4 regions of the Pantoea alfalfae genome follow, and region 3 is predicted to be linked to each of the others. Evidence: predicted binding sites of a transcription regulator. Region 3 holds the regulator's gene; each other region holds the start of a gene.
What was found. The regulator PurR, encoded in region 3, represses purine synthesis genes. The targets are predictions, from matches to a motif close to CANGCAAACGTTTGCNTG.
Positions count from the first base shown of each region.

Region 1: purT (formate-dependent phosphoribosylglycinamide formyltransferase) is a predicted target of PurR. The motif match lies at 5,765-5,782, and genes of this name have one in related genera.
Region 2: K6R05_RS17100 (nucleoside-specific channel-forming protein Tsx) is a predicted target of PurR. The motif match lies at 2,721-2,738, and genes of this name have one in related genera.
Region 4: guaD (guanine deaminase) is a predicted target of PurR. The motif match lies at 5,622-5,639, and genes of this name have one in related genera.

Region 1 is NZ_CP082292.1:1,753,433-1,761,110, forward strand. It holds gene pyk (pyruvate kinase) at 1-604, opposite strand, end outside; gene K6R05_RS08145 (MurR/RpiR family transcriptional regulator) at 712-1,590, opposite strand; gene zwf (glucose-6-phosphate dehydrogenase) at 1,955-3,430, shown strand; gene K6R05_RS08155 (bifunctional 4-hydroxy-2-oxoglutarate aldolase/2-dehydro-3-deoxy-phosphogluconate aldolase) at 3,875-4,513, shown strand; gene purT (formate-dependent phosphoribosylglycinamide formyltransferase) at 4,548-5,726, opposite strand; gene K6R05_RS08165 (tellurite resistance TerB family protein) at 5,894-6,550, shown strand; gene K6R05_RS08170 (prolyl oligopeptidase family serine peptidase) at 6,677-7,678, shown strand, end outside.
Region 2 is NZ_CP082292.1:3,650,388-3,658,065, reverse strand. It holds gene K6R05_RS17110 (LysR family transcriptional regulator) at 74-970, shown strand; gene yjdN (VOC family metalloprotein YjdN) at 1,043-1,480, shown strand; gene K6R05_RS17100 (nucleoside-specific channel-forming protein Tsx) at 1,620-2,486, opposite strand; gene K6R05_RS17095 (sensor histidine kinase) at 2,766-4,121, opposite strand; gene K6R05_RS17090 (response regulator) at 4,118-4,777, opposite strand; gene K6R05_RS17085 (hypothetical protein) at 5,361-5,702, shown strand; gene K6R05_RS17080 (helix-turn-helix domain-containing protein) at 6,393-6,761, shown strand; gene K6R05_RS17075 (LysR family transcriptional regulator) at 6,930-7,678, shown strand, end outside.
Region 3 is NZ_CP082292.1:2,235,137-2,242,814, reverse strand. It holds gene punC (purine nucleoside transporter PunC) at 1-526, opposite strand, end outside; gene punR (DNA-binding transcriptional activator PunR) at 634-1,539, shown strand; gene purR (HTH-type transcriptional repressor PurR) at 1,536-2,561, opposite strand; gene cydH (cytochrome bd-I oxidase subunit CydH) at 2,843-2,932, shown strand; gene K6R05_RS10435 (C40 family peptidase) at 2,980-3,789, opposite strand; gene K6R05_RS10430 (Grx4 family monothiol glutaredoxin) at 4,154-4,489, shown strand; gene rnt (ribonuclease T) at 4,533-5,201, opposite strand; gene gloA (lactoylglutathione lyase) at 5,322-5,729, opposite strand; gene K6R05_RS10415 (alkene reductase) at 5,846-6,943, opposite strand; gene K6R05_RS10410 (TetR/AcrR family transcriptional regulator) at 6,994-7,590, opposite strand.
Region 4 is NZ_CP082292.1:2,021,503-2,029,180, forward strand. It holds gene K6R05_RS09395 (glycine betaine ABC transporter substrate-binding protein) at 1-861, opposite strand, end outside; gene K6R05_RS09400 (ABC transporter permease) at 879-1,595, opposite strand; gene K6R05_RS09405 (MDR family MFS transporter) at 1,988-3,454, shown strand; gene K6R05_RS09410 (DUF1161 domain-containing protein) at 3,494-3,790, opposite strand; gene K6R05_RS09415 (DUF1283 family protein) at 3,836-4,159, opposite strand; gene K6R05_RS09420 (YnfA family protein) at 4,293-4,619, shown strand; gene ydfG (bifunctional NADP-dependent 3-hydroxy acid dehydrogenase/3-hydroxypropionate dehydrogenase YdfG) at 4,651-5,397, opposite strand; gene guaD (guanine deaminase) at 5,798-7,126, shown strand; gene xdhA (xanthine dehydrogenase small subunit) at 7,123-7,678, shown strand, end outside.

The DNA of each region.
Region 1 (7,678 bases), 480 kb from region 3:
CGCCACAGCGTGGGAAGGAGACAGCCAGATAATCGACGCGGATCTTAGCGGCGGTGATGATGTCTGCCTTGTCTTTTTCGGTCAGCGCTTCAGCTGACAGGCCGCCACCCAGCTTGTTAATGCCTTTGTTGTTCGACAGCGGGCCACCCACGGTGACCTCGGTGAAGACTTTCGTATCCTGAACTTCCAGCACCTTCAGCTGCACGCGACCATCATCCAGCAGCAGGATATCGCCCGGCACCACATCTTCAGGCAGACCTTTGTAGTCGATACCGACGCGCTCTTTATCGCCTTCGCCTTTACCCAGGCTCGCATCCAGCAGAAAACGGTCGCCAATATTCAGGAAAACTTTGCCTTCTTTGAAGGTCGAAACACGAATTTTTGGACCCTGGAGGTCACCAAGAATAGCCACGTGGCGGCCCAGCTTTGCGGCAATCTCACGCACTTTATCGGCACGTAGCTGATGGTCTTCTGCGGTGCCGTGAGAGAAGTTGAGTCGTACAACATTCGCACCGGCAGCGATGATTTTTTCGAGGTTATTATCACGATCGGTAGCCGGGCCGAGGGTTGTTACGATTTTGGTTCTTCTGAGACGTCTTGACATCGAGGACTCCGTAAACATTTAAGCGTGTCCGGGTCTGTGGACACAGCATGGTTATCTATTCTATATGATCGACGGGTTGTGATACGACTCACATTGTAAATGTGATGTTAATTTTTTTGCTGATCACTCTCTTCCCGAATGGTGTTCTTTTCGTAACGCGACGCTTTCAACGCCTCTTTCACGCGTTTCAGGTTTTCCCGGAAGGGAGCTCCCCGTTCCAGAGTAAAACCGGTCGCCAGCACATCGATCACGGTTAACTGCGCCAGGCGCGACACCATCGGCAAATAGACATCCGTATCTTCCGGTACATCAAGCACTAAAGCTATCGCTGCTTCATGGGCAAGGGGTGAATCGGGAGAGGTGATGGCAATAACGGTGGAACCGTTTACACGGGCCAGGCGAGCCAGTTCTACCATATTTTTTGTGCGTCCAGTATGCGAAATGAGAACAAAAACGTCACCGGCTCGACTATTTATGCAACTCATGCGCTGGATCACAATATCGTCCGACCAGATCACCGGCAGATTAAAGCGCAGAAATTTGGTAAAGGCATCATGCGCCACGACTGCGGACGCTCCCAGCCCGAAAAAGGCGAGTTTGTCGGCCTGCGCAAGCAGGGTGACGGCCTGTTGCAACTGCGTGCTGTTTAGTTGATCCCGTACACGCTGCAGTCCAGCCAGCGCCGAGTCGAAGATCTTGTGGCTGTAGTTCTCCACACTGTCGTCATCCTCCACGCCCCGGCTGACCCAACTGCTGCTTTTCACCAGACTCTGCGCCAGTTGCAGTTTAAAGTCAGGAAAGCCGCGTGCGCCAAGGTGATGGCAGAAGCGATTTACGGTGGGCTCACTCACGCCGGCAACGCCTGCCAGCGTCGCAATGCTGGAGTGCATTGCCGCCTGGGGTGCAGCCAGAATCTGCCGGGCGACTTTCTGTTCCGCTTTGCTCAGCGCAGCAAACTGCGCTTCAATTTTTTCCAGCATATTCATAAGCCGATAACCATTATCACTTTTATCAATTTCAATTATCACTGTCGCAGGAGGCGATTAACAGCGACTATATCGCGCCAGCACCCGGCGAGCGCAACGGCTGACAAGCCGATAGCGCTTTTTTTTGGGATACTTTGACCGATGCCAGATTTTCCTGACACCAGCAGACACAGAAAAAACCGGCAATCCGCACGTGTCATCACACGCGCTCAGCGTATCCGGTACAGAGTTAATGCGGTTGACCCGGCGAGTCGGTTTACCTGGCGCCGGGAAAAAAGTACATTGTGCTGAAAGAAAATAATAACCTGGACCCGGTGGCAGAGGATGCATCACCACCGGACTATCCTGCAACGAGGAGAGGAAAATGGCGGTAACACAAACAGCCCAGGCATGCGATCTGGTGATTTTCGGTGCCAAAGGCGATCTTGCACGCCGTAAACTGTTGCCTTCACTGTACCAGTTAGAGAAAGCGGGTCAGATCCACGAGGAAACCCGCATTATTGGTGTCGGCCGTGCCGAGTGGGACAAAGCGGAATACACCAAAGTGGTACGTGAAGCGCTGGAAACCTTCATGAAGGAGAAGATTGACGAAGCGCTGTGGGACAAACTCAGCAATCGTCTCGACTTCTGCAACCTCGATGTTAATGACACCACGCACTTCCCGAAACTGGGCAAGATGCTGGACCAGAAAAACCGCACCACCATTAACTACTTCGCGATGCCGCCGAGCACCTTTGGCGCGATCTGTCAGGGACTGGGCACCGCGAAGCTGAATGCGAAACCGGCGCGTGTCGTGATGGAGAAGCCGCTGGGTACCTCACTGGAAACCTCGCAGGAGATCAACGACAGCGTTGGTGAATACTTCGATGAGAGCCAGGTGTTCCGTATCGACCACTATCTCGGCAAAGAGACCGTGCTTAACCTGCTGGCGCTGCGCTTTGCGAACTCTATCTTCGTGAACAACTGGGATAACCGCACCATCGACCACGTGCAGATCACGGTGGCCGAAGAGGTGGGTATCGAAGGCCGCTGGGGTTACTTCGATAAAGCGGGTCAGATGCGTGACATGATTCAGAACCACCTTTTGCAGATTCTGACCATGATCGCCATGTCGCCGCCGTCCGATCTTAGCGCCGACAGCATCCGTGACGAAAAAGTTAAAGTGCTGCGCTCGCTGCGCCGCATCGACCAGACCAACGTGCGTGAGAAAACCGTACGCGGTCAGTACACTGCGGGCTTTGTACAGGGTAAAAAAGTGCCAGGCTACCTGGAAGAAGAGGGTGCCAATAAAACGAGCGCTACGGAGACTTTCGTCGCAATTCGTGTCGATATCGACAACTGGCGCTGGGCAGGCGTGCCGTTCTACCTGCGTACCGGCAAGCGTTTACCGACCAAGTGTTCCGAAGTCGTGGTCTACTTTAAAAACCCTGAGATGAACCTGTTCAAAGATTCCTACTCAGAGCTGCCGCAGAACAAGCTGACCATTCGTCTGCAACCGGACGAGGGCGTGGATATCGAGATCCTGAACAAAGTGCCGGGCCTCGATCACAAGCACAAGCTGCAGACCACCAAGCTGGATCTGAGCTACTCCGAGACGTTCAACCAGTCGCACCTTGCCGATGCTTACGAGCGTCTGCTGCTGGAGAGCATGCGCGGTATCCAGGCGCTGTTTGTGCGTCGCGATGAAGTTGAAGCCGCATGGACCTATGTCGATTCCATTATTGAAGCCTGGGCGGCGGATGGTGACTCTTCCAAGCCGTATCAGGCCGGCACCTGGGGCCCGGTAGCCTCGGTGGCGATGATCACCCGCGATGGCCGCTCATGGAACGAGTTTGAATAACTGAAGTGATGATGAAGCCCGTAACGCGGTGGTGAGATGGGTGATTATATCAGCCCGGTCTGTTGTAAGACTGTGACTGCGAAAGGAACACGGTCAGATCGGAAAGGCGCTTGCGCCAATCCCTGGCCGCTCGGCCCGCGCCGTCCATGGCGCGGGACGCTTTCCTCCTCTGCCCGTGTTCCCTGCGCCTTAAACTAAGACATTGCGGCCAGGCAAATACGAAACCTGGCTTCATCTGCAGTTACAGCCCGCAATGCGGGCTTTTTTTTCGCTTTTAAACCGGGCCAGCGGATATGAATAAAACTGAACTGCTGTTTCAAAATCGGCGCAGGAGGATAGACGCTCAGGAAGCGGATCATGTATGGTAGTGACGCAAATTACAGGGCAGGAGCCGATGCTCCATGACCGGGCCACAATCCCGGTGTTATCAAGCAAGGGGAACTGATGAAAAACTGGAAAACGAGTGCTGAACAGATTCTGACCACCGGACCTGTCGTGCCGGTCATCGTGGTGAACAAACTGGAACACGCTGTGCCGATGGCGAAAGCGCTGGTGGCAGGCGGTGTCAGAGTGCTGGAAGTGACGCTGCGCACGCCCGTAGCGATGGATGCACTGCGTGCGATGATCAAAGAAGTGCCGGATGCGATCGTCGGGGCAGGAACGGTGATTAATCCGCAGCAGTTACAGGAAGTGACCGATGCCGGTGCGCAGTTTGTTATCAGTCCTGGCGTAACAGAATCGCTGCTGAAAGCGGCGGTTGAAGGGCCGGTTCCGTTGATTCCGGGCATCAGCACCGTTTCAGAGTTAATGACCGGTATGGACTATGGTCTGCGCGAGTTTAAGTTTTTCCCGGCAGAAGCGAATGGCGGCGTGAAAGCGCTGCAGGCGATTGGCGGACCTTTTCCGCAGGTACGTTTCTGTCCGACCGGCGGCATCTCTCCCGCCAACTACCGTGACTACCTGGCGCTGAAAAGCGTGCTGTGCATCGGCGGCTCCTGGCTGGTACCCAACGACGCCCTGGAAGCGGGCGACTGGGATCGCATCACCCGCCTGGCACGCGAAGCTGTCGAAGGCGCGAAGTAAGTAATGGCGGTGAGCGTCTGCTCACCGCACAAATTTACCCCTGAACCGTAACCGCCGCTGCGCTGGCCACTGCACGCGCAATCGCCTGCGTGGTGCTGTCACCGCTGGCCAGCGCAACGCCAAGACGACGCTGCCCGCTGATCTCCGGCTTCCCGAACAGCCGCAGCTGCAGACCGGCCCCCAGTGCTGCTTCGACATTCACAAACTGCACATTCTGGCTGGTCAGTTGCGGCAGGATAACGGCAGATGCCGATGGACCATACTGACGAATCCCGCCAATCGGCAGACCCAAGAACGCCCGTACGTGCAGCGCAAACTCTGACAAATCCTGTGAAATCAGCGTCACCATGCCGGTATCATGAGGACGAGGTGATACTTCACTGAACACCACCTCATCACCGCAGACAAATAGCTCAACGCCAAACAGGCCATAGCCGCCCAGCGCCTTCACCACCTGCGCGGCAACATCCTGCGCTCGCTGCAGCGCCAGTTCACTCATCTGCTGTGGCTGCCAGGATTCACGATAATCGCCATCCTCCTGACGGTGACCAATCGGCGCACAGAAGTGAATCCCGTCGACCGCGCTGATGGTCAGCAGGGTGATCTCAAAATCGAAGTTAACAACGCCTTCGACGATGACGCGACCGGCACCGGCGCGGCCACCCTGTTGCGCATAATCCCAGGCTTTCTCAAGCTGACTGACGTCGCGGATAAAGCTCTGACCTTTGCCGGATGAACTCATCACCGGCTTTACAATGCACGGGAAGCCGATTTCGGTTGTGGCTTCATCAAAACGCGCTTTGCTGTCGGCAAAGCGATAGCTTGAGGTCGGCAACGCCAGCTCTTCAGCCGCAAGGCGACGAATGCCTTCACGATTCATAGTCAGCTTTGCGGCGCGGGCGGTCGGAACCACGCGCTGGCCCTGCTGCTCCAGCTCAACCAGTGTATCTGTAGCGATGGCTTCAATTTCCGGCACCACAAAGTCTGGCTTCTCTTCGGCAATCAGCGCAGCCAGCGCTGCGCCATCCAGCATATTAATCACATGACTGCGATGGGCGACATGCATCGCCGGGGCATCGGCGTAACGATCAACTGCGATGACTTCCACACCCAGACGCTGACACTCCAGCGCCACCTCTTTACCCAGTTCACCTGAACCCAATAGCATTACGCGCGTCGCCGCCGGACGCAGCGCTGTTCCGAGAGTCGTCATACATTCCTCTAAGCAGTCAAAATTCGCGCGCAAGTATAAACGAAAACGTTTGCGTTCTCATCTTTCGTACATACGACACCGCCGTTTGCCGTACTTTTCCCGCTCTGACGTTTCCTGACATCCTTTTGGTCAGGATAGCGGGCTGACATCTCAAAAAGGAGTGGATGATGAACAACTGGTTGCAACAGATTCAGTCGGTACTGACTAAGAAGGGCGGTGAAAGCAAATCGGGCAGCGGCTTAAGTGACATGCTGGCGCCGGGTGCGCTGGGCGGTCTGGCCGCAATGCTTGTCTCCAGTAAGTCTTCACGCAAACTGCTGACAAAATATGGCGGTAAAGCGCTGATTATTGGTGGTGGTGCGACCGCAGGAGCGTTGCTGTGGAACAAATACAAGCAGCGGGTCAGCGAAGCGCACCAGAATGAACCTGACTTTGGCGTGGCCCAGACGCCAGTCGATCAGCGCGCTGAACGTCTGGTCACGGCGCTGGTGTTTGCCGCTAAAAGTGACGGACACATCGACGATCAGGAGCGGGCAGCTATTGAGCAGAATATTCATCAGTCCGGTTACGGCCAGGATGCAGAGCAGCTGATTCAGAAAGCGATGAACCGCCCGCTGGATCCGCAGTGGCTGGCCGCCGATGTGAAAAATGAGGAAGAGGCGCTGGAGCTTTACTTCCTGAGCTGTGCCGCTATTGACGTCGATCACTTTATGGAACGCAGCTATCTCTCCGCGCTGGGCGACGCGCTGAAAATTCCTCAGGATGTGCGTGACGGCATCCAGCAGGATCTGGAGGCTGAAAAAGCCCGTCTGCCCGCCGGTTAATCCTTTCAAACGTCCGCTGGCAGGTCACAGAACGTGATTCGTCAGCGGCAGCTTCTCTCGTCATACCTGGCTTCCCACGGCTGAAGTGTTACGCTTACAGATCATTACGTTCACGGAGACGGATGGATGAAAGCACCCATCGCAAAAAAAATTCCCCATGAGATGACGCTGCATGGTGAGACGCGCGTTGACGACTACTACTGGCTGCGCGACGACAAACGCGAAAACAGCGAGGTTCTTGATTACCTGCGTGCCGAAAACAATTACGGCAAAAAAATCATGTCATCGCAGCAGCCGCTGCAGGACCGGGTTTTAAAAGAGATTATCGATCGACTGCCGCCGGAAGATCACTCTGTGCCCTATGTGAAAAACGGTTATCGCTATCAGAGCCGCTATCAGAGTGGTAACGAATATCCGGCTTATTACCGTCAACCGGCAGCAAGCGAGGAGTCTGGCGAGTGGAGCCTGCTGCTGGATGCTAACCAGCGCGCCTCGCACAGCGATTTTTACACGATGGGCGCGCTGCACATCAGCCCCGATAACCGGGTGATGGCGCTGGCCGAAGATTTCCTGTCGCGACGCCAGTACGGCATCCGGTTCCGCAACCTGGAGAGTGGCAGCTGGTATCCTGAAGTGCTGAGTAACGCCTCATCCAGCTTCGCCTGGGGCAACGACTCGCGCACGATCTACTATGTGCGGAAACATCCGCAGACGCTGCTCTCTTATCAGGTGTGGCGACATGAACTGGGGATGCCGCAGTCGGAGGACAAGCTCGTCTACGAAGAGCAGGATGACACTTACCATCTCAGCGTGCACAAGAGCACCTCTAAGCAGTTCATCATGATTGCGCTCTACAGCACCAACACCAGTGAAATTCAGCTTATCGATGCGAACTTCCCCGATGCGCAGCCACATGTCTTTCTGCCGCGCCGTCGCGACCATGAATACAGCATCGACCATTACGATCATCAGTTCTTCATTCGCTCAAACCGCGAAGGCAAAAACTTCGGTCTCTACCGCAGTCGTTATCTGGATGAGTCACGCTGGGAAACACTCATCCCGGCGCGGGAACAGGTGGTGATGGAGGATTTCCAGCTATTCCGCGACTGGCTGGTGGTTGAGGAGCGC
Region 2 (7,678 bases), 1.4 Mb from region 3:
ATCTACACAATGGTATTGACCGGCATAAGATGCGAATATCTTGTGACTGATAAACAACGGTTATCGCAAAATTATGTCTGCCAATCTCAAGCTCCATCAGCTGCGCGCCTTCACTGACGTGGCGCGACAGGGCAGTATCCGGGCGGCAAGCCGTCTTTCCGGGCTGTCACAACCGGCGTTAACCAAAGCGATTCAGGAACTGGAGCGCGAGCTGGGGGCAAAGCTGTTTATCCGCCGTCAGCAGGGCGTAGTGTTAACCGATATCGGTGATAACTTTTTTCGGCATGCCAGCCTGGTGCTGGCAGAGCTGCGGGTTGCCGAAGAGGATATTCAGCAGCGGCTGGGACTGGGTGGCGGTCAGGTGAATATCGGCGTCGGTGGCAGCGTGGCGCGCACCATTATGCCGCAGGTGATTAACCAGTTTCATCGCGAATACCCGCTGGTGAAGGTGCGCATCGTTGAAGGCCAGCTGGTGTCGATGGTGCATGAACTGCGTCAGGGGGCGCTCGATTTCACCATTAATACCTACGATCAGAGCCATCTCGATCAGGAGCTGATGTATGAGCGGATGATGGAGCGCGAGTACAAGGTAGTGGTGCGCAAAGGCCATCCGCTGGAAAAGGCGCGTTCTCTGGCGGAGTTACAGCAGGCGGACTGGACGATGCCAACGCCTAAAGGCAGTTACTACCGCTTGTTGCACGATCTGTTTGGTGAACGCGGCATGGCACCCAAAATCGTGGTGACCTGTGAAACCTTTATGGCCTGCACCAGCCTGGTGGCGCAAAGCGATTTCATCAGTATTCTGTCGGTCGACGTCATTGACGACCCGATTCTGGGCCGGTCGCTGGTGGCGCTGACGCTCGACGAGCCCTTACCGAAAGCGATCTTCTATCTGATCCAGCGCAAAGACACCGCGCTGACGCCGATGAGCAGTTATATGGCACAACTCTTTCGGCGTTATTGTCAATGAAATCAGGGGGTAAAGTCGATCGTCTACACTATAGAGGTACTGTAAAAATCCACCCGACAAATAGAGGTTACGATGCAAGTCAGTCCTTATCTGTTTCTCTATGGCCGTTGTGAAGAGGCTATCGACTTTTATCTGCAGGCGACCGGGGGAGAGCTGCTCTCTAAAATGAAATTTGGTGATATGCCGGATCAGGGTGAGCAGGTCGGCGATCAGTCTGCCGCGCCGCAGCCGCCAGAAAAGATCATGCATGCCCAGCTGCGTATCGGTGACGGTGAGCTGATGCTGAGCGACGGCAATACTGAGAAGCCGCCCGCGTCTGAACATGCCGGTTATGCGGTCAGCCTTTCCACCACTGATGTCGAAAAGGGTAAAGCCTGGTTTGAGAAACTGTCGGCAGGCGGCAAGGTGACAACTGAGTGGCAGGAGACATTCTGGTCGAATGGATTCGCGATGTTTATCGATAAGTTCAACATTCCATGGCGCATCAACGTTGAGAAGCCGCAGGAATAAACGACGTTCAGATGCAGGACTGAGTGGCTAAACCTGCCTCTCAAAAGTTGGCCTGGAGGAGAGCTGGCCTGGAGGCGTTAATGCCCCAGGCCAGTTCTCCTGTGCAACGGGCGTTTTTTTCAGCCGCCCGTCATCATTATCAGAAGTTATAACCCGCTACCAGGTAGTAACCCCAGCCAGTCGATTTCACTTCAAATGGCCCTTTGCCGAAGTTCAGCTCCTGACCATCCGCCCACTGTCCGCCGTTGTGGAAGTAACGCGCCACTGCAGAAATATGCCAGTGATTGTAACCCAGTGACAGAATGTGGCTGGAGGCGATAGAGTTGCTGGTGCGTGATGAACCGCCTTTCTCGTTGAGGTCAGAACCCCAGTCGAAGTTGGTGAAGCCCACATAGCCCAGATTACCGCCCCACAGCGTGGTGATTGGCACGAAGTATTTCACCTTGAAGCGATAGCCATCCCAGCTGTTTTCGTTTGCCGCGCCGTAATTTTCCCACTGATATTTGGCGTAGACGTTCAGCGACAGGCCGACATCGCTGTGCGTATCGATATCGGTGCCCAGACCCATATACCAGGTATTCTGGCGGTTGTCGCTGTTGCGGCCCATATCGTAGATATAGTTATTGGCGAAATACCACTCTTTGAACGGGCCAAAGGCCAGGCTGGTGCCGGTTAGCTTATCGATAGAGAAGCGCGGTTCAATCTCCATAAACATCGGTGAACCGTGGTCGAACACGCCGTTGGCATTGCTGTTGCCCACGCCGAAGAAGTTAGGCACGTCCAGATAGCCGTAGAAATCGAACCACTCTTTCTTCGCAAACGCTTCATATTCCAGATAAACGTCGTTATTAAATTGCGGTCCGAAACGCGTGTGGTAGCTGCCTACCACGTTCACGCTCTGATGCCACCAGTCGGAGACATACTGTGGATCGCTTTCAGCGGCCTGCGCAGCACCACTCAATGAACATGCCAGCACGGCACCTGCTATCAACGTTTTATATTTCATTATTATCAGCCACATGCTTTTGACCGCCGCACACCAGACGCAGTCAGAGAGAAATCGGTCCCTTGATGGGAATGAGGGTTTCACAGCGAATAACAACCCGTTCTTCAGCCCGCGTAGCGTGCCTGTAACAGATCGATAGAAAATAGATTTTGCTCACGTTTGTCAAAAAGTGTTGCATTACAATTCAGCTAAAATGTGACGAACTTCACAATAACGATGTGGATCGAACGGAACCAGGCAACCGTTTACGTTGTCTGGTTCGTGATCAAACAGGCGGGATCAGGGAAGGGTGACGCGAACCTGCAAACCACAAACAGCACCCTGTGGTGTCAGGCAGTTGGTAAGGGCAACGTGGATCTGATGTTTCTGTGCGACGTTACGCACAATGGAGAGTCCCAGCCCGCTGCCCTGGGCTTTAACGTCAGGCGAACGGGTAAAACGGTCGAACGCGCGTTCGATAAAGGATTCCGGCATGCCCGGTCCGTTATCGACAATATCGACCACCGTTTTGCCCGCCACCCGATGCAGCAGCACATCGACCAGGCTGCCTTCCGGCGTGTGCAACATAGCGTTACCAATCAGGTTGTCGAACAGGCTGCGCAATTCAGAACGGCTGGCCTGCAGACGGTACTGCGTGGAGCCATTAAAGCCGATATCAATGCCGCGTTTGTCCGCCACCACCATCAGCTGCTCAATGCTCTCTTTCAGCAGATCTTCCAGTTCAATATGCTCCACGCTGGACACCACGCTCTGGTCATCCTGGCGTGAGACATTGAGTAACTGTGTGACCAGGTGACGGGTGCGCGTGACGCCCGCTTCCAGCTGGCTGAACTGACGGCTCGCTTCGCCTGGCTGAATATGCTGACGCAGGTTTTCCAGCTGTAACGTCACCGCTGTTACCGGCGTACGCAGCTCATGGGCAGCATCTTCCAGGAACTGACGCTGCGACGACCAGGCGTCACGCAGCTTACTCAGCAGCGAGTTGTAAGCGGCTACCAGCGGCAGGATCTCATCCGGTAAGCCCTCAGGTGAAACATTGTGCGGATGATGTGTCTCCTGCGCCGCAATCTGACGTGAAGCGACCTGCAGATCCCGGGTGATCTTGCGCACCACCAGCCAGATCACCAGCAGCGACAGCGGCATCATCAGGATCATCGGAATGATCGCCGACAGCGCCCGCTTAACCATCGAGGCTTTCATGTAGCTGAGGTTGTGCATCACCTGGATGGTTTTGATCTCGCTGCCGGGCATGCCGGGCCGGGTAAAAATACGCCATTCACAGTCGTCGCACTGACCCACATGCACATCGTGATACCCGCGCTGATTTTGCAGCGGGGCCTGCAACTCCGGCCATGAGCTGGCCCGCAACTGGCCCTGATCGTCCCAGAGCTGGACTACAAAGGCGCTCTTTGCTTTATCCGGCGCGATAAGCATCGGCATCAGGGCGGGCATCTGTTTATTGGTAGACCAGGCATCAGCGATTTTCGCCAGCTGATCGTCCTTCATTGTGCCGACCATATCGCCGTAACAGCTGAAGAAATACCATGTGACGCCGCCTATCATCAGCAAATGAATGATCAGCAGCGTAGAGAGAAGTTTGTTGCGTAATGACCGCATAAAGGTGAAAGGTTTCATATTGCCGGAACCCGCCAGCCCAGCCCGCGCACGTTACGGATCACGTCGTTGTCGAGCTTGCGACGCATGCCGTGGATCAGCACATCTACTGCATTGCTGCTGACCTCATCGCCCCAGCCGTAGATACGGTTTTCCAGCTGTTCGCGCGACAAGATCGCACCTGGCCGCTCCAGCAGCGCGTAGAGCAGGGCATATTCCCGCGCCGTCAGCTGCTCGCGCTGGCCTTTGTAGAGTACCTCGCGGGTCATCATATCCAGCTGGACATCGCCGCTGCCCAGCACCGAGTCTGCTGCGCCGTGGCTGCGTCGCGTAATGGCACGCATCCGGGCCATGACTTCCTGGAGATCGAACGGTTTAAGCAGGTAGTCGTCCGCACCGCTGTCGAGTCCCTGTATCCGCTGCGCCACGGTGTCGCGTGCGGTAAGAATCAGCACCGGCGTCGCGTCGCCGCGCCCGCGCGCCCGGCGCAGAACCTGCAGACCGTCATCGCGCGGTAAGCCGAGATCGAGCAGCACGCAGCTGTAGCCGCCTTCGCTCCAGGCATTCTGGGCATAAACGCCATCGCGCACCCAATCTACTGACCAGCCCGCGCCCTGCAGTGCCTGTTGCAGGTTCGCGCCGATCATTTCATCATCTTCAACCAGTAACACGCGCATGGCTGATCTCCTTCATAAAGATAAGAGAGAGTTTACTCACCAATTGTTAGGCCAGAATTATCCGCCGTCATACTTCGCGCTGTGGCGGCGTTGGCTGCATCTGCAGTGCTCAATCAGAACCCTACCCGCATTCTTCAAATTAAACGAGAATAAAACTAATGGCTTAGGGGTGAAAATGTTGATGCTTTCAGGAATAAGTAAACGCTATCCTGAATCTGCAGGAATTATGTAACTACACCATTATATGAATAATACGTGTTAAAAATAATTGTTATTCGATAGAGGCTTCACTTCCGCTAATCTGACAATGAATAGGAAATGTTAAAATTATGCAATGAAAATTAACTCTGCGAATGAATTGTGCTAACTGTCACAAAATCACATAAATATTAAAAAGTTTATTAAGACTAATAAGCATAAAAAATCTCATAACTATATTTTTCTGTCAATCTGTTTGATATGATTCGTTTTTCTAAATTTCGGCAAGGATAATAACTATTTGCTCATAGGAATATCAATTGATATAAACGTGCTGGCAATAGAGTTTGCTATCAATAGATAAAGAACAGAAGGAGTTTGTTAAATGAAGAACTTAGAAAATAATCAATGGCTTTTAGTTACTGGTGCAAGCGGTGCATATGACCCTGCTTATGCCGGAGCGTCTTCTCATGCTAGCCAGCATGGTAATAAGTCGGGTGGTTCCAGTAATCTATTTGGGCCGAGTAATGGCGTAGTACAGGTCGTGGCTGCTCATCCTGAAATTGCGGACTGCCTCAATGGTATTCTGGGCGGGATGATTGCTGGTTCAGCAGGTGGGCCGGGCTCAGCTGTGGCAAGTGCCATTGGGGGTGGTATCGGTTCATGTTTTAATAATTCTGGAAACAGCAATGCTGGGAATAGTTTTGGTGGGCAATGTACCTGGTGAAGTTAGTCTCCACGACTAATGACAGCTGAGGGTCTTATGCAAAAAATAGTCTGTTATCTATCTATACTAAGCAGCATATTAGTAGGCGCAATGTTTTTGAGTGGCGCAGGCGTCTCCTATATAGGCTGGTATGCTATGCCAGAAAATGCATCAAAAATGGTGGTTACAATCGCTACATTGACTACGTTTGTTAAAACTGCCATTTCTTTGTGTTCATGGTTTTTCAGTACATCTGGCAGCAGTAAAAAAACTTAAGCGTGGATATTAAATCTGCAGGGGCTTCGGCCCCTGTGATTATTTAACAAAATCAGTAGAGCAGGAGGCTAATACATTTCACCTGGAACTATAAATGGTTCAACAGCGATGCTTTAACAGGATTTGCTCAGAAATAGAGGATTTGTGTGTTGAGCAGAAATTTATTGATAACGTAAAATTTTAGATGCTCCCAGGAACTCATCACCACATCACATCCCGCATAAAAAAATCTCCTGGCTGACTCAGTTTTTTGAAAACATCTCACCTCTTTTTCTTCAACGATCTCACGACTGATTCCCCCCAAAGCCCCGCTGGCCGCGCCTTTCCGCTCCCGTTTCCGCCGTTGCTAATTCTGCGCTAATTTTCTGCTAATTAAGGGATAAATTTTAGCGGGTAGAGTGGCTCCACTGCACATCAGCATCAACAGGAGGAACCATGAATCAGCGCGAGTTTATTCGGAGTTTGCTGGACTGGATTGAGAACAACTTAGGACACGATCTGCATCTGGATGAGGTGGCACGCCGCTCGGGCTATTCGCGCTGGCATCTGCAACGCCTGTTTCGTCAGCATACCGGCTTTTCACTGGCAGAATATATCCGCCAGCGTCGCTTAACCGAGTCTGCACTCAGTCTGCTAAGCAGCAACGAAGCGATATTACAGGTGGCGATGAATTACGGCTTCGATACCCAGCAGGCCTATACCCGCACCTTTAAAAACTACTTTATGATGACGCCAGGCCAGTTGCGCCGTCAGCGTCGCGTCGAGCCGGATCGGTTGCTGTTCCCTCTGGCGATGGCCAGCTGATGCCTGATAAGGCCTTCCCGACATCGCACACAGACGGGAAGGTCGGCCCGCGCTCTGCGCCGCTCTTCTCCTGAACTTCGCCTCGCTTTTTTTGCCGGTCAGCCACAGCGATCCCGCCCGAACATGTTAGTTTGTTGCCAGCCCCCCTTACTGCCGGAGTCGGGAAACATGGAAAATGGCGCGAACTTAACCGCCATGCTGGTATTTGCACGGGTTGTGGAATTACAGAGTTTCAGCGAGGCGGCACGCGCACTTGGCCTGTCCAAATCTCACGTCAGCCGGGAAATTGCCCGTCTGGAGCTGCGGCTCGGTATCCGGCTGCTGCAGCGTACTACCCGGCGGCTGGCACTGACTGAGCTGGGTCAGGCTTACTATCCTTACTGTGTGAGGATGCTGGCTGAAGTGCAGCGCGCCGAGGCGTTTGTGCAGCAGGTGCATCAGCAGCCCACTGGGCATGTCAGGCTACAGGCGCCCGTCACTTTTGGCTGCCAGTGCGTGGTTCCCGTTCTCAATCGTTTTCTGCGCCGCCATCTGCATATTAACGTCGATCTCGATCTGACCGATCGCAATCACGATCGGCTGGACGATCAGGTCGATCTGGCGATTGTGATCCGATCCCGATCGCCGCAGCAGGGCAATTTCCGGGTACTGAGCGATATCGAGTGGGGACTTTATGCCGCGCCCGCTTACCTGGCGCAGCGACCCGCCATCACGCATCCTGAGATGTTGCCGCGCTACGACCTGCTGCTGTTTCATGGTCCGGCGCACACCGCCGCACTGCCGTTCCGCCGCGATAAACAGCGGCTGGCACTGGACGTGCGCAGCCGCTTTCGCGCCAATAACAGCATGGCGCTGCTCAATGCCGCACTGGCGGGCAGCGGTATCGCCTATCTTCCGTCCTACATGGCACAGGAGGC
Region 3 (7,678 bases):
TCAGAATCAACGCCACCGCAATCAGTGTCAGCACCAGAAAAATCGAACGCCAGTGGAAGTGACCGATCAGCCAGGCACCCAGCAACGGGGCCAGCGCCGGGGAGAGCGCAACCAGCGGCATAATCGTTGCAAAGACTTTGTTGGCGCGCGCGGCGGGGTAGCGATCCACCACCAATGCCTGCCAGCTCACGGCGGCAGCACAGACGCCAATGGCCTGCACAAAGCGCAGCGCCAGCATCAGAGTAATATCATTCACCCACAGCATGCCCGCACAGCCGACGCCAAACAGGGTCAGTCCGGCCAGCAGCACCGGCTTACGGCCGATGCGGTCGGAGAGCGGTCCCCAGAAAAGCTGACCCACGGCAAAGCCTCCCAGAAAGAGGCTCATACTGGCGCTAATCAGGCCGGGCGAGGTATTAAAGGTGTGCTGCATCGCACCAAAGGCGGGCAGATACATGTCAGTGGCTAAAAAGCCGAGCATGCTCAGCAGGGCAAGATAGGGCATAAATCCTTTATTCGACAGCATCTCATTCTCATTTTTGCAGGATAAACGCGGCAGAGTGTAAAAGGTGCGTTTGCCGCTGTGAAACGGTAATATTTGCCGGTTGCTGTTAAAATTTTTGAAGGCAGATTATGTGGTCAGAATATGCATTAGAGGTCGTTGACGCGGTTGCCCGAGGGGGCAGCTTCAGCGCAGCCGCGCAGGAGCTGCATCGGGTACCTTCTGCCATCAGCTATACAGTGCGTCAGCTGGAAAACTGGCTGGCGGTGCCGCTGTTCGAACGCCAGCATCGTGAAGTGGTGCTGACGCCAGCAGGCGAACATTTTGTCCGGGAAGGGCGCAGCGTCATCAAAAAAATGCTTGCTACACGGCGGCAGTGTCAGCAGCTGGCCAATGGCTGGCGCGGGCAGCTCAGCATTGCCGTTGACCGTATCGCCAAACCTCAGCGCACCCGGCAGCTGGTCAAAGATTTCTATCGCCACTTCCCCGATATGGAGCTGATCATCAGCTATGAAGTTTTTAATGGTGTCTGGGATGCGCTGGCCGATGGCCGGGTAGAAGTTGCGATTGGGGCCACACAGGCAATTCCGGTGGGCGGACGGTTTGCGTTTCGCGATATGGGTACGCTCAACTGGCGCTGCGTGGTCGCGCCCGATCATCCGCTGACGCAGGCGAGCCAGATAGATGACGACACGCTGCGTAGCTGGCCGTCCCTGGTGCTGGAAGATACATCACGCGCACTGCCGCGTCGTATGACATGGACGCTGGATAACCAGCGCAGGCTGGTGGTGCCGGAGTGGCAAACCGGACTGGAATGCGTGCAGGCGGGCTTGTGCGTGGCGATGGTGCCGGGGCATCTGGCCAGGCCACTGCTCGACAGTGGCGAGCTGGTGGAGCTAACGCTTCCGGTAGCATTTCCGGACAGCCCCTGCTGCGTTAGCTGGGCCGAGGATCGCGCATCACCGGCGACAGGCTGGTTGCTCAGCTATCTGGGTGATACGCAAACGCTTAATCAGGAGTGGTTAAGCGAGGATTAGCGGCGATAGTCGCGGAACGGACCATCGGCCACTGAACGGCGCTCAATCAGCGTCGGATGGACTTCAATCGTTTGTGACACTTCGCGCTTACTGGTGATGCGGTCGAGCAGCATATCCAGCGCCTTCTCACCCAACTGGGCTTTAGGCTGATGCACCGTGGTCAGGGCAGGGGCGAAATAGCGTGCGTTGCGCACATTGTCATAACCGATTACCGAAATATCCTGCGGCACGCGCAGACCCATCTCGTCGGCGGCGCAAATGGCCCCCATCGCCATGATGTCGCCGCCGCAGAAGACGGCGGTCGGGCGCTGCTTTTGCGACAGGATCTGCTGCATCGCCTGATAACCCGACTCTGGCTCAAAGTCACCCTGCACAATCCACTCCGCGCGCGGCTGAATTCCCGCTTCTTCCAGTGCCTTCAGGAAACCGGCATGGCGTCCGCCGCCGGTATTGCGCTCCATCTGACCCGGAATGGCACCGATATCGCGGTGTCCGCGTTCAATCAGATAGCGTCCCGCCAGATAGCCGCCCTGGAAGGCATTATCGAGAACCGTATCGGTAAAGTCGGCGCGCGATTCGCCCCAGTCCATCACCACCATCGGGATATTGCGGTTCTCTTCCAGCATCTGCAGCAGATCGTCCGGATACTCAGAGCACATCACCAGCAGGCCATCGACACGCTTCTGCGCCATCATGCTGAGGTAGGCGCGCTGTTTTTGCAGGTCGTTATGCGCATTACCCAGAATCAGCGTATAGCCTTTATCAAAACAGTGATTTTCAACCGCCTCAATAATTTCAGCGAAATAGGGCGCTTCGCTGGAGGTGGCAAGCAGACCCAGCGTCTTGGTGTGGTTTACTTTCAGACTGCGTGCTACAGCGCTCGGCGAGTAGTGCAATTCTTTAATTGCCTGCCAGACCGCCTCGCGCGTCTCTTCAGCGACAAAGCGGGTTTTATTGATGACGTGCGAAACGGTGGTCGTTGAGACGCCAGCGCGTTTCGCCACATCTTTAATTGTTGCCATGAAAATCGGACTCCAGTCCTTACCTAACTCTATGATAAGCGTAATGTTAAACGTTTGCGTCTGCTCAGGGTTTTTTCCGCAAAAATGCGGCTTTTCTGGCCGGTAAACAGGCTTCTGGCGGAGAAAAAACGCCTCAAAAGATGCGCAAACGGAATCAGGGTTGCACGCGTTGCGCAACAAAGGCGAGATTCTAACAAGGCTGAACGGATAAAACGAGATTTTTACCGGACCCTGTGGGAAAATGCCATATCCCTACAAAGTGTGTGACTAAGGAGCAAACAATGAGTACCGATCTTAAACTGGCGTTAATGACCACTGTCGGCTGTCTGCTGATGATTGTGGCTTTCAGTTTTACCGCCATTCTGCACTAATAAAAAAAGCCGGGATTATCCCGGCTTTTTTCGGACTGTAGTGCTGCTCAGCGAATGGTTTTCGGCGTCATCACCCGACGGGCACCAATATAGTGGCGCTGCCAGTAATCTTCGCCTAATGCACTGATCTGAATATCTTTGCCGGTACGTGGCGACTGAATAAACTTGCCATCGCCCAGGTAAACGCCGACGTGGTCCGCCGTACCGCGACCGTTAATGCGGAAGAAGACCAGATCGCCTTTCTCAAGCGATTCACGCTTAATCGGTGCTGCGTCACGCAGGTGATACATCTCGTTAGCGGTACGCGGGATCTTAAACTTCACCAGATCTTTATAGGCATACCAGACCAGACCGCTGCAATCGAAACCAGTATGTGGTGAGGTGCCGCCCCACTGATACGGTTTACCCAGCTGTCCCATCAGCTTCGTCATCGCGGTTTCTCGCGCTTTCTGGTAGCGCTGACGGTGTGATTTGCTCATTTTAATCGTGCCAGGTTCGCTGGTGGTGACCTCAGCGGTTTTCAGCAGGCGCTGATGACCATAGCGTTTTTTTTCTTTATTTTTTTCTTTGCTTTTGCTGATACGGGCGGTTTTAAGCGAGGTCTTCTTAGCAGGCGTCTGTTTAGCAGTGAGTTCGACTTTTTTCTGTTTTTTCGTTTTGAGTTTTTGAACAGGGCTGAGGCGAGTTTTTTTGGTCACCGTTTTTACCTGGCGACGCTTGCGGCGCTCATCATCGCGCGCACTCTTTTTTTCTGCTTTATGCGTACTGACGTTCACCGGCGTGTGCGGGGAAGCAGCAGCGACGTTGAAAAACAGTTGCGCAAAGGCCAGCATGAAAAGCGTAATGATTAAACGCATAGTCCGTTGATTAGTTAAGTTGTCAGGGCCACTACGCACCGCGACAAAGTTGAGATTAATCTGATCCAGGATCAGTGCCCAGGCCATTCTAGTCCAGTTCTTTTAAAAACTGTAATGCCTTTTAATATTAATCTTTGCAACCCATGCAATCGCGCTGAAAATGAACATTTTCAGCATCTTATCTCAACGAAATTATTACGAATTATTAAACTGTTACCAGCTGTTAATAATCAGGCATTCAGGCGTCCCGAGGCGGAACTTAACAATGATGGCGATTTAATCGGACAGCGGTAAAATCTCGTTTTCAGTCACGCTGCGAAGTCGCTACAATAAACAAACACGAAGTAACGAATTAAGGAAGGCAATTATGAGTACTGTAGAAAAAATTCAGCGCCAGATCGCAGAAAACCCGATCCTGCTGTACATGAAAGGTTCCCCGAAACTGCCAAGCTGCGGTTTCTCTGCACAGGCGGTGCAGGCGCTGTCAGCCTGCGGTGAGCGTTTTGCTTACGTGGATATTCTGCAGAACCCGGACATTCGTGCCGAGATGCCGAAATTCGCTAACTGGCCGACCTTTCCGCAGCTGTGGGTCGATGGTGAGCTGGTTGGTGGATGCGATATCATCGTTGAGATGTTACAACGTGGTGAGCTGCAGACACTGATCAAAGAGACTGCAGAAAAGTTTAAAGAAGCAGAATAAAAAAAGGCCGACATCATGTCGGCCTTTTTCATTGTGGCATCCCTTATGCGGAGGCGCAGGCGTCTGCGTCGCCCTCGGCGAAGGGCAGTGGCCAGCCGCCCAACCGTTTCCAGCGGTTTACCAGCTCGCAGAACAGTGTCGCTGTCTGCTGAGTGTCATAGAGCGCAGAATGCGCCTGCGTACTGTCAAACTCCATTCCCGCCGCAATACAGGCTTTCGCCAGCACCGTCTGACCCAGCACCAGTCCGCTCAGGGCCGCAGTATCAAAGGTGGCAAACGGGTGAAACGGGTTGCGCTTCAGGCTGGCACGTTCTGCTGCCGCCGACATGAAATTCAGATCAAACGTGGCATTGTGCGCCACCATAATGGCGCGATTGCAGCCGCTGTCTTTAATGCCCTTGCGGACCATTTTGAAAATGGCATGCAGTGCTTCATATTCACTGACTGCGCCGCGCAGCGGATTACTCGGATCGATACCGGTAAAGGCCAGCGCTTCCGGATGCAAAAGCGAGCCGACAAAGGGTTCGACGTTGAAATGCAGCGTCTGATCAATCTGAATCCATCCCTCTTCATCCATTTTCAGCGTGATAGCGGCAATCTCCAGTAACGCATCGGTTTGCGCATTGAAACCCGCGGTTTCAACGTCGATCACCACCGGATAGAAGCCACGGAAACGTTGATTGAGTGCATTAGGGGAATTCGATTCAGACATCAGGATCTCGTTGCAGAAAAAGGGCAGCGCGTATTATGGCAAAAAACAGGGCCGGGTGCAGCAGATGAAGCGCAGAGAAGGGGATTCAGCCCACCTGATCAGGCAGGCTGAGAGGCAGGTTTAGTTGCCCAGGCCGTTACCGGCATCTTTGTTTTCGATCAGTTCGATTTTGTAGCCATCGGGATCTTCAACAAAGGCAATAATGGTGGAGCCGCCTTTGACCGGGCCCGCTTCACGGGTCACATTGCCGCCATCTTTGCGGATACGTTCGCAGGCTGCTGCTGCGTCATCGACGCCCAGCGCGATATGACCATAAGCATTACCGAGGTCATATTTATCAACGCCCCAGTTGTAGGTCAGCTCGATCACCGCACCTTCGCTTTCGTCGGTGTAGCCCACGAATGCCAGGGTATATTTATATTCGGTGTTTTCACTCTGACGCAGCACGCGCATGCCCAGCACACGGGTGTAGAAATCGATTGAACGTTGCAGATCGCCAACGCGCAGCATGGTATGAAGTAAACGCATAACATCCTCTTTTAAATAAAACGCCATCGCCGGATGACCCAGGCGCTAAGTATAGCGACGAAAATCGCCATTGAATAATGGCTGCCGTCATCGTCCCGGACGGCAGCCCAAACGGATTACAGCGTCGGGTAGTCGATATAACCTTCCGCGCCGCCGCCGTAAAAGCTTTCCGGACGCTGTGGGTTGAGTGGGGCATCCTGCTGGAGACGCTCAACCAGGTCCGGGTTAGCAATGTAATCACGACCAAACGCAACCGCATCGATCAGACCGCGACCAATCAGATCATCTGCTTTCTCAACGGTGTAGGCACCGGCACCAATGATGGCACCCGGGAAGAGATCACGCACTTTCTGACGGAATGCGTCGGTGTAAGGCTGACCACCGGCCCAGTCTGGCTCTGAGAGATGCAGATAGGCGATGTTGCGTTTTGCCAGCTCGCCGATGTACCACAGCGCCGCTTCTTCTTCGTCCGGACCGTTGTCCAGATTCTGGAAGCTGCCGATAGGCGAGACGCGGATACCAATGCGATCGGCAGACCAGTTAGCGATCACCGCATCGACCACTTCCAGCGCAAAGCGACCGCGTTTTTCGATGCTGCCGCCATATTCGTCAGTACGCTGGTTTGAACCCGGCGCCAGGAACTGATGCATCAGGTAGCCATGCGCGGAGTGCAGCTCAAGCAGGTCGAAGTCTGCTTCACGTGCGTTCGCCGCAGCCTGACCAAAATCGGCTACGATCTGCTGGATCTCAGGCACGGTCAGTTCGCGCGGTACAGACGTGTCTTCGCGATAGACGCTGCCATCTTCAGCACGCAGTGACGTACGCGTACCCGCAGCAATGGCTGATGGCGCGACCGGTGCTTTGCCTTCCGGCTGCACGCTGTTATGCGAGATACGGCCGGTGTGCCATAACTGTACTGCGGTGTGACCGCCCGCCTGATGGACACCTTCGTTAATCACTTTCCATGCGGCAATCTGTGGCTGAGTATGCAGGCCTGGCGCACCGGCATAGCCTTTTGCCTGGAAAGAAATCTGGGTTGCTTCGGTGATGATCAGACCGGCGCTGGCGCGCTGACGGTAATACTCCGCCATCATCGGGGTAGGGATGTCGCCTGGCTCAATGCTGCGCAGACGGGTCAGCGGTGCCATAAATACGCGGTTTGGGACGGTAATTGCGCCAACTTTCAGCGGACGAAACAGCTGGGTACTCGCCATAATAGCTCCTGATTAGTAGACCAGTCGTCTACAAACACGTTTTTTAAAAATCAGTGGCTTTTAAGCCACTGTTCGATGGTACTCAGTGCCAGACGCAGTGGCTGCGCCTCGCGGGAAATTTTGCTCTGCAGGCTGGCGCCCAGCCACAGCAGCGACAGCAACTCAGCCATCTGCGCGGGGGGCTGCGGCAGGCTCAGCGACTCCTGCTGCTCTGCGGCAATCAGCGTTCGGGCATAAAGCGCGGTAATCTTTGCTGCACCCTGCTGCAGTGCATCACGCATCGGCTCAGAGAGATCGCACACCTCAGCAGAAACTTTCACGCCCAGACAACCAACGATGTGACCCTGCTGCACAAACAGCTCAACGGCAGCACGAAAATGGTTAAGCAGACGTTCACGCGGCGTGCCGTCTGTCTGGTTGAGCTGTAACTCCACATCCTGCAGGTAACGCACAAAGTAGCGTTCCAGTAACGCCACACCAAACGCTTCTTTAGATCGGAAGTAATAGTAGAAGGACCCTTTCGGCACCGCCGCCTGAGTCAGCAGTTCACTAAGGCCCATTCCGGTAAAGCCGCGTTGCAGACAGAGCTGTTCACCTGTCTGGAGCAGGTGTTCGCGGGTTTCATTGCGTTGTAGCGTCTTATTCATGGCAGAGAGAGTAGTAGACCGGTTGGTCTAATGCAACGCGGCACCGGGCATTTGGCACAGAGTGTTCATGCACCCGCTAAAGAAAAGG
Region 4 (7,678 bases), 210 kb from region 3:
CTGATGATCGATATCGACCCGCTTGTTCAGCTCGGTAATCGCCTCATTGGTGATCTGTGCAGAGAGCTGATTAAGGGCACTATCCAGCCCTGGATGACTCGCCAGCACATCCTGACGCACGACCGGCGTCACGTTGTAGCTCGGGAAGAAGTGTTTATCATCCTCCAGCACTTTCAGGTTAAAGCCCTTAACCCGGCCATCGGTGGTGTAGATCAGACCGGCATCCACAAATTCGTCGCGAATGGCGTTATAGACCAGGCCCGGATCCATCTGACGGATCTGCGGGCGATCCAGCGCCAGATTATAAGTCTTCTGCAGCGGTTTCAGGCCGTCTGAACGACCTGCAAACTCCAGGTCCAGTCCCAGTCGCCAGTTGTGGTCCGGGTCAGACTGACGAACCTGTTCCACTTTCGCGACCAGCTGTGACATCGTAGTGATGCCCTCTTTTTTGGCCCGCTCCTGAGTCATGGCAAAGGCGTAGGTGTTGTTCATCGGTGCCGGGTTCAGCCAGACCAGCCCCAGTTTTCCGTCCAGTTTTTTCACCGTCTCATAGGCCTGTTGTGAAGACATCGGCTGGCTGATGTGGTTGAAGATAATCAGTGACGTACCGGTATATTCCCAGACCATATCAATCTGCTTATTCAGCAGCGCGTTACGGCCAATGGTGGTGGCGATATTACGTTTGGGCACCACCTCAAAGCCTTTTTTCTGTAGCCACAGCACCGTCATCGCTGACAGGATATGCTGTTCGGTAAAGCTCTTGGTCGCCATCACCAGCGGGGCCGCCGCCTGTGCCGTCTGGCTAAGCAGCAGCGTCGCGGTCAGCGCGACAGCGCTTTTCTTAATCCACTTCGTTAGCATTGCAAAGCTCCTTGTGGTCAGGCCGCAGCGTGCGGACTCAGAAAGCGGCCCAGCGCGGCCAGCATCATATCCAGAACCAGTGCCACCAGCGCAGTAGCAACGGCACCCAGAATCAGTGTCGGAAAGTCATTCAGATAGATACCCGGGAAGATCAGCTCGCCAAAGCTGCTGGCACCAATCAGGAAGGCCAGTGGCGCGGTGCCGACATTGATGGCGGTGGCGATGCGCACGCCTGCCAGGATCACTGGCATCGCGTTAGGCAGTTCAACCTGACGCAGACGTTGCCATTTGGTCATGCCGATGCCGTTGGCGGCCTCAATCAGCGACGGAGGAACTGCACTCAGACCGGAGAAGGTGTTGCGGACGATGGGCAGCAGCGACGCCAGAAATAGCGCAATCAGCGCCGGACGGTCGCCAATCCCGATGATAACCATCGCCAGTGCCAGTACCGCGAGCGGTGGCAGAGTGTTACCGACATTGAAAATCTGCATCACATACTCGGCCCAGCGACGCGCAAACGGGCGACTGAGCAGGATGCCGCTGGGAATACCGACCAGCAGAGCGAACAACATTGACCAGAAAACTAAGAAGAGGTGTTGCTGCCCGAGATAAAGCAGATCGACTTTACGTGCGACCAGCTGATCCCAGCCTAAGCCCCAGATCAGTACTGCGATCACCGCGACCACTGCAAGCAGTGCCAGACCGGCGCGTCGGGCCAGTGAAGCATTTTGCATAGGAGAATCTCCCTGATGACGATCTCAATTGTTATAACAACCATAAACAGCCCGACAGGTGCGACAAAAACTGCCGCCGCGCCCAAAACCGAAACTGCGATAAAATGTAGATAAAATGACTGTTTATCCACTCTTTTTCAGTAAATACCGAACAAGATGGGGTAATGCTATAGCAGGCCTTTTTTGCACAAGCCAGCTTTTAAGCCATCTATCAGGCAGATAGAAACAGGTTAAAAGTGTGTTAAAGCCGCGTAGCCGCTGGGCTAATGCGACAATAAAAAATATTCATCGACTTTAGGTGACACCGTCACAGATGGCGCAGAAGATGCGCACGCGCGGGAAACTGCTTTGGCTGTTTTTGAGCTAGCCTTGCAGATTAAAAAAGGAACCCTATGACTGAAAGCGCACAACTCCAGACCGGGCATCGCCACTGGATCTTAATTGCCTGCATGCTGGCAATGTTTATGGCGGCCATTGAAGTCACTATTGTGGCCACTGCGATGCCGACCATTATTGCTGACCTTGGCGGTTTTTCTCAGTTTGGCTGGGTCTTCTCAATCTATCTGCTGACTCAGGCGGTCAGCGTGCCGCTATACGGGCGGCTGGCGGATATGGTGGGTCGGAAAACGATGTTATTTGTCGGCACCGCCATCTTCCTGGTGGGATCGGTGCTGTGTGGCTTTGCCCACACCATGACCTGGCTGATTCTTTTCCGGGCGTTTCAGGGCCTGGGAGCGGGCGCGATTATGCCGCTCAGCTCCACCATTGTGGCCGACATCTATTCACCGCGTGAACGCGCCAGCGTGCAGGGCTGGCTCTCCAGCGTGTGGGGTGTGGCGGCGATAGTCGGGCCATTGACCGGCGCCTGGCTGGTGCAGCACTTTAGCTGGTCGGTGATTTTCTGGGTCAATCTGCCGATAGGCCTGATCAGCATGCTGATGCTGGCGCGCTGGTTACCGGCGCACCAGAAGGAGGAGACAGCGAAGCCGCTGAATCTGGCGGGCAGCAGCTGGCTGATGCTCTGCGTGACCGCGTTGCTGATTGCGCTGTTGCAGGCCGAACAGCTTGGCGTCTGGCTGGTGCCGTTCCTGCTTTTCTCCCTGTTCGCAGGCTGGCAGCTTAAACGCCATGAGCAGCGTTCAGCGGCACCGCTGTTTCCGCTAATCATCTGGCGCAGCCGGCTTATTGTGGCGGGCAATGCGGGCAACCTGATTATCGGGGCGGCTATGATGGGCATCAGCGCGTTTCTGCCCACCTGGATTCAGGGGATACACGGCGGCTCACCGTTACAGGCGGGCAGTGTGCTGGCGATGATGTCAATTGGCTGGCCGCTGGCCAGCACGCTGAGCGGCAGGCTGATGCTCCACACGTCCTACCGCTTTACCGCCCAGCTTGGCGCGCTGTTGCTGGTCGCTGGCAGCGCCTTGCTGCTGTTCCTGCAGCCCGCCAGCTCCCTCTATCAGGCAGGCTTCACGGCGTTTCTGATTGGCACCGGCATGGGGATGACCAGTACCACCTTCCTGGTCTCTGTGCAGAACCAGGCGGACTACCAGATCCGCGGGATCTGTACCGCGTCTATCATGTTCAGCCGGATGATCGGGTCGGCGGTGGGGACGGCGATTATGGGCGCGGTGCTGAATCTCAATCTGCAGTGGCGACTACCGCAGGTGCAGGATCCGGTACAGCAGGTCATGTCTGAATCCAGTCGTCAGCAGTTACAGCCGGAAAACCTGCAGCAGATGGTGGCGGCGATAGCCGTCTCACTGCACTGGGTGTTTGTAGTCGCACTGGTCATTGCGCTGTTTGCGGTGGGGGTGGCATGGATGATGCCGCGTCAGCGGCCGGAACAGGCGGACTAGCTGGCAGGGCGACAGGATGTCGCCCTGGTTTGACGTTGACTACTGTGCTGGCGCGTCCTGAGAACTGCCGGCACTGGCAGGGACGCTGGCTTCATCGTCACGGCCTGTTCGCTTGTAAACAATCTTTTGTGTGTCGTTTTCACAATGTCCGACGACCTGACCGCCCGCCTGATCAACCTGATCGTTGGCAACAACGTCGAGACTAAAACCTGATTCAGGCACACCGTTCTGAATGATTTTCTGGCTGATATCGGCTTTCACCGATTCACAGGATGCCTGCGCCATCAGCGGCAGAGATAAAAACGCCGCGCTTAACAAAACCCTCTGTAGCTTCATCACGTCTTCCTTATGTTAGTCGTCCGTCATTACTATAGCTCAAATTTACGGCGCTACCGGGCGACCTGAACGGCGATCCAGGCAACGCAGGGTGTTAGGTTCCCAGTACGCGTTGAGATTGAGGCTCTGCTCGCACTTGTCTCGGGTATCAAAGGCGCGGTCGGTTTTATCAAACTCTTTTTCGACGCGGGTGTTTACTTTGTTGCGCAGCATACGTGTGTCATTCCATTGCTCTTTGTCCTGACGCGCTGCTTCATTGCTCAGCGCAGAACTGCCATCTTCAATGATCAGACGGTTAGTATTCGCAGTGGCAGTCAACGCCGCGGTAGAGAGCAGCACCATCAGCACGGCAGGGATCATTTTTTTCATCACAATATCCTTTAGTTAACGCAAACATCGCCATCCGGGACGGCTGTTGCAGCGAGTTCTCATAGTATATCATCGCCGTTTCTTTGCTCACCAGCGGTGAGTCGTTTGTTTACGTTCAGGAGAGGTAAGGGTGCTGATTAAGACCGCCTTGCTGTTTTTTATAACCGCGCTGGCGGAGATCACCGGCTGCTTTCTGCCGTGGCTATGGCTTAAAAAAGGGGGATCGGCGTGGCTGTTACTGCCTGCCGCGGCCAGTCTGGCGCTGTTTGTCTGGCTGCTGACTCTGCATCCGGCTGCCAGCGGACGAGTGTATGCCGCCTACGGTGGCGTCTATGTGCTCACCGCACTGCTCTGGTTACGGGTGGTGGATGGCGTGAAGTTAAGTGCGTGGGACTGGAGCGGGGCACTGATTGCCTTTAGCGGCATGCTGATCATCGTCATGGGCTGGGGACGCGGTTAACGCCAGCCATCATGGCTGGCGCGGCAGAGGCTTACGGCTTATGTACTTTAAGACCCGCCAGCGTCTGGCTGACCGGCATCATCTCCAGACTATTGATATTGACATGCTTAGGCAGCGTGGCGACCCACCAGACCGCTTCTGTCACATCCTCTGGCGTCAGAGCAGTAGCGCCTTCATAGACCTGACCGGCTTTGTCATCATCGCCTTTGAAGCGCACGTTGGAAAACTCGGTGCCGCCAACCAGACCCGGCTCAATGTCGGTCACACGCAGCGCGGTGCCGTGCAGATCGGTTCGCAGGTTCAGGCTGAACTGGCGCACAAAGGCTTTGGTCGCCCCATAAACGTTGCCTCCGGCATACGGCCAGCTGCCGGCAATGGACCCGATGTTGATGATATGACCTGCATCCCGCTCCACCATCTGTGGCAGCAGGGCACGGGTCATATAGACCAGCCCCTTGGTGTTGGTGTCGATCATGTTTTCCCAGTCTTCCACGTTAGCCTTGTGCGCAGGCTCAATGCCCAGTGCCAGACCGGCGTTATTAACCAGCACGTCGATATTGCGCCATTCGGCCGGTAACTGTGCCACCGCCTCTTCAATAGCGGCACGGTTACGCACATCCAGCTGCACGGTATAAAGGTTGTCGCCCAGCTCATCCTTCAGCGCTTTCAGACGTTCAGCGCGTCGGCCGGTCGCAATCACTTTGTGACCGTTCTCAATAAAGCGGCGGGTGATGCTTTCACCAAAACCGGCAGTCGCGCCGGTGACAAAGATAATCATCTCACTGTTCCTTATGCCATTTTCAGAGTCGAGGGCTTCACCATAGCATTTCATTTCTGCTTCTGCGCGAGGAAAAGCAGCCTGGCCCGTAAACGGATTTTAACGGGCATCCCGCTGCGCCTTTTCAGGGCAGTCTGCACCGCAAAAGGGCAGATTGTCTGGCAACAGGCCATACTCACATTAAGTCATCCGGGCTATATCGAATCGCAACCGTTTGCATCGGCTTCGCAAACGGTTGCGACGCTAACGAAGGCCACCTTTGTTGCGCAACGCTTAACTTTTTCGATAGGGTTTTGATTTTAAAGGGTTTTGTTGTATTTCAGATCTGGCACGCAGGTTGCAAGATTTTTACAGAGATTCATCTGCAGATAATCAATCGCGCTTTCAGAAAGGACATACCATGCTATCAGCAACCGATATGGCGATACGCGCCAGCTTTTTTGACTTCACAGGCGTGGTGGATCATCCCGACGACCTGACCGGAAAGGCTCGCTATCTGGAGGATGGCCTGCTGCTGCTGCGTGACGGACACGTGGTTGGGCTGGATAGCTGGGAGAACAGCGAGGCGAGGCTGGCGGGCCAGCCTGTTACCGATATGCGCGGCAAACTGATTGTGCCTGGCTTTGTCGATACCCACATTCACTATCCACAGACGGAGATGATTGGTGCCTTTGGCGAACAGCTGCTGGAGTGGCTGAATCACTACACTTTCCCGGTTGAAGCGCAGTATCACTGCCCGGATCACGCCGCAAAGATGTCCGCCTTTTTCCTGCATCAGCTGCTCTCCAACGGCACCACCAGCGCGCTGGTGTTTGGCACCGTGCATCCGCAATCCGTCGATGCGCTGTTCAGCGCGGCCGAAGCCCTGAACATGCGGCTGATTGCCGGCAAAGTGATGATGGATCGCAATGCACCCGACAATCTCATCGAAACCCCGGAACAGAGCTACCAGCAGACGCGAGCGCTGATTGAGCGCTGGCACAAGCGTGGACGGCTGAATTATGCACTGACACCGCGCTTTGCGCCGACCTCATCCCCGCAGTTGCTGGAGAAAGTGCAGCAGCTGCGTCAGGCGTTTCCGGATACCTGGCTGCACACTCATCTCAGCGAAAACCCGCAGGAGGTTGCCTGGGTAAAAGAACTGTTCCCGGAGCGTGAGGGTTATCTGGATGTTTATCATCATTACCAGTTGACGGGTCGCCGCAGCGTGTTTGCGCACTGCCTGCATCTGGAAGAGCAGGAATGGCAGTGTCTGCACGATACCGATTCCTCCATTGCCTTCTGTCCTACCTCAAACCTGTTCCTCGGCAGCGGCCTGTTTAACATTAAACGCAGCTGGCAGCAGGGCGTGAAAACAGGCATTGGCACCGATGTCGGCGCAGGCACCACCTTTAGTATGCTGCAGACCCTGGGCGAAGCCTACAAGGTAGGCCAGCTGCAGCACTACCGGCTCAGCGCCGCCGAAGCCTTTTATCACGCCACGCTGGGCGGAGCGCACGCGCTGGATCTCGACCATGCAATCGGGAACTTCAGCGTCGGTAAAGAGGCGGACTTTGTGGTGCTCGATCCGGCGGTCTCTGCGCTTCAGCAACTCCGCATCGGCAACAGCAAAGACATCTGGGAAAAACTGTTTGTATTAATGACGCTGGGCGACGACCGCAACATTGCCCAGACCTGGGTCGGTGGTCGTCCGGTCTGGCAGCGCGATGCACAGGAGCAAGCCGCATGATCCAGTTTCTGTTAAATAACCAGCTGGTCAGCGAAGATGCGCTCGACCCGAATCTCACGGTGCTCAACTACCTGCGCACTTGTCAGCATCGGCCTGGCACTAAAGAGGGCTGCGCCTCCGGCGACTGCGGTGCCTGCAGCGTCACGCTGGGTAAAGCTGTCGGCGGTGAGATGCAGTATGAAACGATCAACAGCTGCCTGACGCTGGTCTCCGCGTTACAGGGCAAACAGCTGATCACGGTTGAGGATCTGCGCCACGGTCGCGCACTGCATCCGGCGCAGCAGGCAATGGTCGACTGCCACGGCTCACAATGCGGATTCTGCACGCCAGGCTTTGTAATGTCGCTCTTCAGCCTGCAAAAAAAGTCAGCGGGCTGGGATCGGCATCAGGCGGAAACTGCGCTGGCGGGCAATCTCTGCCGCTGCACCGGCTACCGGCCAATCATGGCTGCGGCCGAACAGCTCTGCTCGCAGCCGGTCAATGACCAGTTCGATCACAGTGCCGCCAGCACCGTACAGCGGCTGGCCGCGCTGGCTACTCCGGAAATGCAGG